3 regions of the Nocardia sp. NPDC004068 genome follow, and region 3 is predicted to be linked to each of the others. Evidence: riboswitches for the same ligand, from Rfam matches in the RefSeq annotation. Region 3 holds a riboswitch; each other region holds the start of a gene.

Region 1 (2,253 bases), on a different contig from region 3:
CGGGACCCCGCATCCGGTGGACTGCGCCGCGCCGGGCCGGGTGCGCGTGGTGGGCGTCAAGCAGGGCACCGCGGACGTGAACACCTGCTCGGCGTCGGATCGCGGTGTGGTCTACAGCCAGCGGCGATTCGTGGTCTGCGTGTCCTCGCGCTGAGGCGCGGCCGGAAGTAGTCGCGCGAAGCGGTCGTTGGCCGCGCGCATGACCCGTTCGTAGGGCCACGCCCACTTGCGGGCGAACCAGTACGCGATCCGGATGTCGGGGGAGGTGTGCACCAGGAAGCGGTTGTGCCGGATCCCGGCGAGGATCCGGTCGGCCACCTGTTCCGGCGTCGCCGCCCGGCCCACGAAGGCGTTGCGCAGCTTGGCGATTCGCGGATCGTCCGGCGCGACGCCCACGATCTGCACGGTCTCGACCAGCGGGGTGCGCACCGCGCCCGGCACGACCAGGCTCACCCCGATGTCGTGCCGTTCCAGATCGAAGCGCAGCACCTCCGAGATCCCGCGCAGCCCGAATTTGGCCGCGCTGTAGGCCGCGTGCCATGGCAGTGCGAGCAGGCCCGCCGCCGAGGACACGTTCACCAGATGCCCGCCCCGCCCGGCGCGCACCATCGGCGGCACGAACGCCTCGATGATGTGGATGGGCCCCATCAGATTCACCTCGACCATGGACCGCCAGTGCCGGTGCTCGAGGTTCTCCACCGTGCCCCAGGCGGAGATGCCCGCGATGTTCATGACGACGTCGAGACTGCCGTGCTCGGCGTGCACCCGGTCCGCCCAGGCCGAGACGGCCGCGTGGTCGGTGATGTCCATCGGGTGGGCGTCGAGGACCTCGCCGCCGGAGGCGCGGATCAGCTCGACCGTCTCGGCGAGGCCGTCGGCGGCGATGTCGGTGAGCAGCACGCGCGCGCCCGCCCGCGCGGCGGCCACGGCCGTGGCCCGGCCGATGCCGCTGGCCGCCCCCGTGACGAGGCATTTCCGATCGGTCAGATCCCTCATGAACTCCCCTGGACGATGTGGAACCACACAGTTTTCCACACCCTAGCCATTACGAACATTGTTGTACACAGCGAGCGCTGCCAACAGTTCGACTCACGCTGATCGGGACGGCAGACACCCACCGCGTTCGTCCGTTAATTTCGAATCCACCCATCCAGAGCGGTTGAGAGACCTGGCTCGACGAGACCGCAGCAACCCCCCGGGAGCCGGGTGCGGGTGCTACCGCCAGGACCGATGGAGGATCGCGATTCCCATGACCACAGTGGCCGCTGTCGACTCCGTCCCCGACACCACCGAGGACGCCCTGCCGGTCGCGCGCACGCGACACCCCTGGCGCTGGCTGGTGGGCGCGATCGCGCTGGTGCTGGTCGCCCAGTTCGTGCACGGGCTGATCACCAATCCCGGTTGGGACTGGTCCACGTTCGCCCGCTACTTCACCGCGCCGTCGGTGCTCGCGGCGCTGCGGCTGACCGTGGAGCTCACCTTCTGGGGCACGCTGTTCGGCTTCCTGCTCGGCATCTGGCTGGCCGTGGCGCGGCTGTCGAAAATCCCTGTGCTGCAGGTCATCGCGTGGGTGTACGTGTGGGCGTTCCGTTCCATCCCGCTGATCGTGCAGCTGTTGTTCTGGTTCAACATCGCCTATCTGTACAAGCGGATGTCGATCGGGATCCCGTTCGGCCCGGCGTTCTTCAGCTTCGACGTCAACGGCGTTCTCAGCGGATTCACCGCCGCCGTGATCGGGCTGGCGTTGCACCAGGCGGCCTACTCGGCCGAAATCATCCGCGCCGGAATCATTTCCGTGGATCCGGGCCAGCTGGAGGCGGCCAAATCGCTGGGCCTGCCGTGGCGGCGGCAGTTCTTCACCATCGTCGCCCCGCAGGCCATGCGCGGCATCCTGCCCAACGCGGCCAACGAGGTGATCAGCCTGTTCAAGGGCACCTCGATCGTGTCGGTGATGGCCATCGCGGAGCTGTTCTACCAGGTGCAGGTCGTCTACGGCCGCAACGGCCGGGTGGTGCCGCTGCTGATGGTGGCGACGGTCTGGTACATCGTGCTCACCAGCGTGCTGAGCGTCGCGCAGTACTACATCGAGCGCCACTTCGCCAAGGGCAGCCAACGCGAGCTGCCGCGCACGCCGTGGCAGCGGGTGCGCGCCAAGATCACCGAGATCACGGGGGAACGCCGGTGAGCGAGTACACGGTCGAATTACGCGGCGTGCGTAAGCGTTTCGGCGCCGAGGAGGTGCTGCGCGGGATC
Region 2 (2,253 bases), on a different contig from region 3:
CCGCCCGCGTGGGCTTCGACAGCGCCTCCTCCCACTGCGCGATGTCCTCGCCGTCCACGAACACCGTCTCCACGCCCCAGCGCGGCAGGATCTCGTTGCAGACCACGAAGCACGAGCCGAACAGGCTGCGCGCGGCGACGAGGCGATCGCCGTTGCCCAGCAGCGCGCCGAGCGCGACGAAGACCGCGGCCATCCCGCTGGCGGTCGCGAAACACGCCTCGGCGCCCTCGATCTGCCGCATCCGCTCCTCGAACATGGCGACAGTGGGGTTGCCGTAGCGCGAGTAGACGAAGTGCTCGATATCGCCGGTGAACGCGGCCTCGGCCGCCTCGGCGCTCTCGTAGACGAAGCCGGAGGACAGGTACAGCGCCTCGGCGGTCTCCTCGAATCCGGAGCGGCGCAGCCCGCCGCGCACGCTGATCGTCGCCGGGCCGACGCCCTCGGGCAGGGGACGGTCGAACGCCCCGCCGCTGATCACGACTGCCTCCAGGGCAGGCCGCGGGCGCGCCAGCCCGCGCCGCCGCGATGGCCGTTCGCGTCGAGCGGTCCCTCGAAGCCCTCGAGCACGTTGTAGGCAGGGGTGAAGCCCGCAGCGGTGGCCGCCTCGGCCGCGCCGATGGATCGCTGGCCCGAGCGGCACAGGAAGATCACCGGGGCGTCGTCGGGGCGATCGCCGAGCACCTGCTTCAGCTGATCGACGAAACGCGGATTGCGCGAACCGGTTCCGTCGACCCATTCGATCAGGGCCGTCGGCCGGTCGATTCCGCTGGTGTCGGGTACGCCGACGAACCGCCATTCGGCGTCGGTGCGCACATCGACGAGAACCGCGTTCGCGTTGTCGCGCAACAGGTCCCACGCCTGCTGCGGATCGATGTCACCCGCGTAGCTCATGACCGTGCCTCACCGGGACAGCGGCGACTCTGCTCGTTCATCCGAATCGAACCTCCTCGAGAATCCACGCTTGCCGCGCCGGGATTCGACGCGTGCCAGGTCGTCACCCGGAGCACCCCACCGCGGAGGAGGGTTGCCGGCCAGCGAGCCGGGGCTTGGCGCTGGCGCTCATGACCTCCGAAGCAGAGTGCCTGGTCAGCGGGTCGCATGTCAAACGTTGCAGACGAGCCAATGATCGCCCGCGCGGACCAGGTTCCAGGTCGCGGTCCGCTCCCGGCCGTCGACGCGGCTGGTCACCGTGGCCCGCGCGCGGTCGCCGTCGATGACGGTGTCGCGCACGCCCGCGATCTCCACGTGCTTGCCCACCGCGTCCGGTCCGAGCGGCGACTTGGCGGCGTCGAATTCGGCGCAGGCCGTGGTGGCCCGGCGCTTCGCGTCCGAATCCGCTTGCGCGGTCGCGAAATTGCGCGCCGCGATCGCGACCCGGTCGGAATCTGTGACATTGTTCTCAGCCGGGCGCAGCACGGCCAGCAGCACGATGCCGACGATCACCAGCACCGCGAGCACGGCCGCGGCGATGAACGGGACCGGCGAGCGAGTGGTCTCGCGCTGGTCGATCGGAGTCGGCTCGACGGCATCGGTCATGCGCCCATCATCGCCGGTCGCCCCCAGTGTCCGGAATCACACTCGAATTACCCGACGCGGACCGGGAATATCGGCCATAGCTGCCACCGATAGAATCGCTGGAACCCCGAGGCAGCATCGCCGGGGACGCAGGGGCAGGATCCCGGACCGCACGTCAACTTAGCCTAAGCTAAGAAAGACGGCTAAGACATGACGACAGAGTTCTCGACCAGAGGGTGCGCGTAGATATGACCGAACACAGTGCAGCGAACCGCCCACTGCGCATCGCGATCGTGGGCGCCGGACCGGCCGGAATCTACGCCGCCGACGCGTTGATGAAGTCCGACGCCGAGGTGAGCATCGACCTGTTCGAACGGATGCCCGCGCCGTTCGGGCTGATCCGCTACGGCGTGGCGCCGGACCATCCGCGGATCAAGGGGATCATCACCGCCCTGCACAAGGTGCTCGACAAGGAGCAGGTGCGGCTGCTGGGCAACATCGACTACGGCAGCGACATCACCCTCGAGGAGTTGCGCCGGTTCTACGACGCGGTGATCTTCTCCACCGGCGCCAACGCCGACCGCGATCTGCGCGTGCCGGGTATCGAGCTGGACGGCTCCTACGGCGCGGCGGACTTCGTGTCCTGGTACGACGGGCATCCCGACGTGCCGCGCGAGTGGCCGCTGGACGCGGAGAAGGTCGCGGTCCTCGGCGTCGGCAACGTGGCCCTGGACGTGG
Region 3 (2,253 bases):
GTCGCTGTCGCTGCAACCGCCGCTCATCTCGTTCAATATCGCGCACACCTCCTCCAGCCTCGCCGCCATGCTCGCGGCCGATTCGGTGGTCGTGCACTTCCTCGGCGAACATCAGCACGCGCTGGCGCGGCGGTTCTCGCGCGCGGCGGAGGAACGCTTCGCCGACACCTCGCTGTGGTCGACCCTCGAGACCGGCGAGCCGGTGCTGCACGACACCCCGATCTGGGTTCGGGCCACCGTGCAGCAAACCATCCCGATCGGCGATCACACGCTCGTCGTCGGGTTGGTGACCCGGGTGTACGACAACACCGCCGACAATCCGGTCGGCGCGCCGCTGGTGTACTACCAGGGCGCTTACCACCGGCCCGCCGAGCTGGAGTGACTCAGGCCGCCGAGGCCACCGTCCCGATGCCCAGGGCGGCCAGCACCCCGGCGCTGAGCCGTTCGAGCCGATCGCGCACCCGCTCCCGGCGCAACAGGCCCGCGAGCCGGGCGGCGGCCAGCGCCAGCGACACCATTTCGACTGCGGCGACGGCGGATTCGATCGCGCCGAGGGTCAGCGTGTGCAGGAAGGTCGGCGTGGCGAGGAACTGCGGCAGCACCGCCAGGTAGAACAGTCCGACCTTCGGATTCAGCAGCGTCGACAGCAAGCCCGCGGCGAACGCCGACCGCGCCGTCACCGACCGCGGCGCCTCGGCCGTGGTCGCGGTGTTCGCCCGCCGCCGCGCGAGCAGCGTGCGAATCCCCAAGTACACCAGGTAGATTCCGCCGATCACCTTCACCACCCGATAGGTCGTCGCCGACTGCTCGAGCAGCGCCGCCACGCCCGCCGCGACCACGATCGCCCAGCCGATGCCGCCCAGCGCGGAACCGATGCCGGACGCGATCGCCGGTCGTCGTCCCGCCAACGCGTAGCGCAGCACCAGGAACGTATCCGGTCCCGGCGTCACCGACAGCAGCACACACAGCCCGAGGAATCCGAGCAGCACCGACACACTCATCGGTCCATTCTTGACAGCCCGGCCCTCGATCTGCCAGCCTTTTCCACCAAGGTCATGAGTGCCAGCGCGAAGCCCCGGCTTGCTGGCCGGCAACCCTCCTCCGCGGTGGGGTGCTCCGGGTGACGACCGGGCCGTAGCCCGACCGGGCGCGGCAAGCGCGGACTCCGATCACCGATCCCCCCGGAGTCCCTGAGCCGAAGGGATTTTCTTCGATGACCGCCGTACTCGAACAGGCCCGCACCGCCCTCGCCCGCGTCTCCGGATGTGATCTGCGAGTTCCGTTGGTGCAGGGCGGAACTCGCGCATACGCCAATTTCGACTACGCCGCCAGCGCCCCCGCCCTCGAGCGGGTCACCGACCGGATCGCCGAACTGCTGCCCTACTACGCCAGCGTGCACCGCGGCGCGGGGTACGCCTCCCGGATCTCCACCGACTGCTACGAGGCCGCCCGCGGTTCGGTGTCGCGCTTCCTGAACAGCGCCGACGATCAGGTCGTCGTGTTCACCCGCAACACCACCGACGCGCTGAACCTGCTGGCCGCGTGCGTGCCCGGCGACACCGTCGTGCTCGACATCGAGCACCACGCCAACCTCCTGCCCTGGACCCGCCGCGGCCGCCGCGTGGTGCCCGCCGCCGACACCGTGGAGGAGACCATCCGCCGCGTCGTCGCCGAGCTGTGCGCCAAACCCGCGGCGCTGCTGGCGGTCACGGGCGCGTCGAACGTCACCGGCGAGGTGCTGCCGCTGGATCGGCTGGCCGCCGTCGCGCATCAGTGCGGCGCGCGGCTGCTCGTCGACGCCGCGCAGCTGGCCCCGCATCGGCGAATCGACCTGTGCGCCACCGGCATCGATTACCTGGCGTTCTCGGGCCACAAGCTGTACGCGCCGTTCGGCGCGGGCGTGCTGGTGGGCCGCCGCGACTGGCTCGACGCCGCCCCGCCGTATCTGGCCGGGGGCGGCGCGGTCACCGAGGTGGGCGTCGACGAGGTCGGCTGGGCCCCTGCGCCGCAACGGCACGAGGCGGGTTCGCCGAACGTGCTCGGCGTCGCCGCCCTCGCCGCCGCCTGCGACGCGCTCGCCGCGCTCGACGAGCGGGCGGTGCTCGAGCACGAACGCGCCCTCACCGAGCGCCTGCGGGCGGGCCTGAAAGCCGTTGCGGGCGTTCGGTTCCTGCGCATCTGGCCGGACAGCCCCGACAGCGTGGGCATCGTCGCGTTCACCGTCGACGGCTTCGAACCGGGCCGGGTCGCGGC

Evidence for each region. Region 3 has a riboswitch for S-adenosylmethionine ahead of ACFYTQ_RS29390 (aminotransferase class V-fold PLP-dependent enzyme). Riboswitches for the same ligand answer to the same signal wherever they lie in the genome.
Region 1: it holds a riboswitch for S-adenosylmethionine, as region 3 does, so the genes downstream of both, ACFYTQ_RS10180 (amino acid ABC transporter permease) here and ACFYTQ_RS29390 (aminotransferase class V-fold PLP-dependent enzyme) in region 3, are expected to answer to the same signal.
Region 2: it holds a riboswitch for S-adenosylmethionine, as region 3 does, so the genes downstream of both, ACFYTQ_RS32835 (rhodanese-like domain-containing protein) here and ACFYTQ_RS29390 (aminotransferase class V-fold PLP-dependent enzyme) in region 3, are expected to answer to the same signal.

What each region holds. Positions count from the first base shown of each region.
Region 1 is NZ_JBIAMW010000003.1:558,916-561,168, forward strand. Features, by position in the region: gene ACFYTQ_RS10170 (hypothetical protein) at 1-154, shown strand, start outside; gene ACFYTQ_RS10175 (SDR family oxidoreductase) at 112-996, opposite strand; SAM riboswitch class I at 1,144-1,237, shown strand; gene ACFYTQ_RS10180 (amino acid ABC transporter permease) at 1,250-2,185, shown strand; gene ACFYTQ_RS10185 (amino acid ABC transporter ATP-binding protein) at 2,182-2,253, shown strand, end outside.
Region 2 is NZ_JBIAMW010000018.1:48,985-51,237, reverse strand. Features, by position in the region: gene ACFYTQ_RS32840 (O-succinylhomoserine sulfhydrylase) at 1-478, opposite strand, end outside; gene ACFYTQ_RS32835 (rhodanese-like domain-containing protein) at 475-891, opposite strand; SAM riboswitch class IV at 953-1,067, opposite strand; gene ACFYTQ_RS32830 (hypothetical protein) at 1,102-1,536, opposite strand; gene ACFYTQ_RS32825 (FAD-dependent oxidoreductase) at 1,764-2,253, shown strand, end outside.
Region 3 is NZ_JBIAMW010000014.1:13,549-15,801, reverse strand. Features, by position in the region: gene ACFYTQ_RS29400 (flavin reductase family protein) at 1-382, shown strand, start outside; gene ACFYTQ_RS29395 (LysE family translocator) at 384-1,001, opposite strand; SAM riboswitch class IV at 1,052-1,165, shown strand; gene ACFYTQ_RS29390 (aminotransferase class V-fold PLP-dependent enzyme) at 1,214-2,253, shown strand, end outside.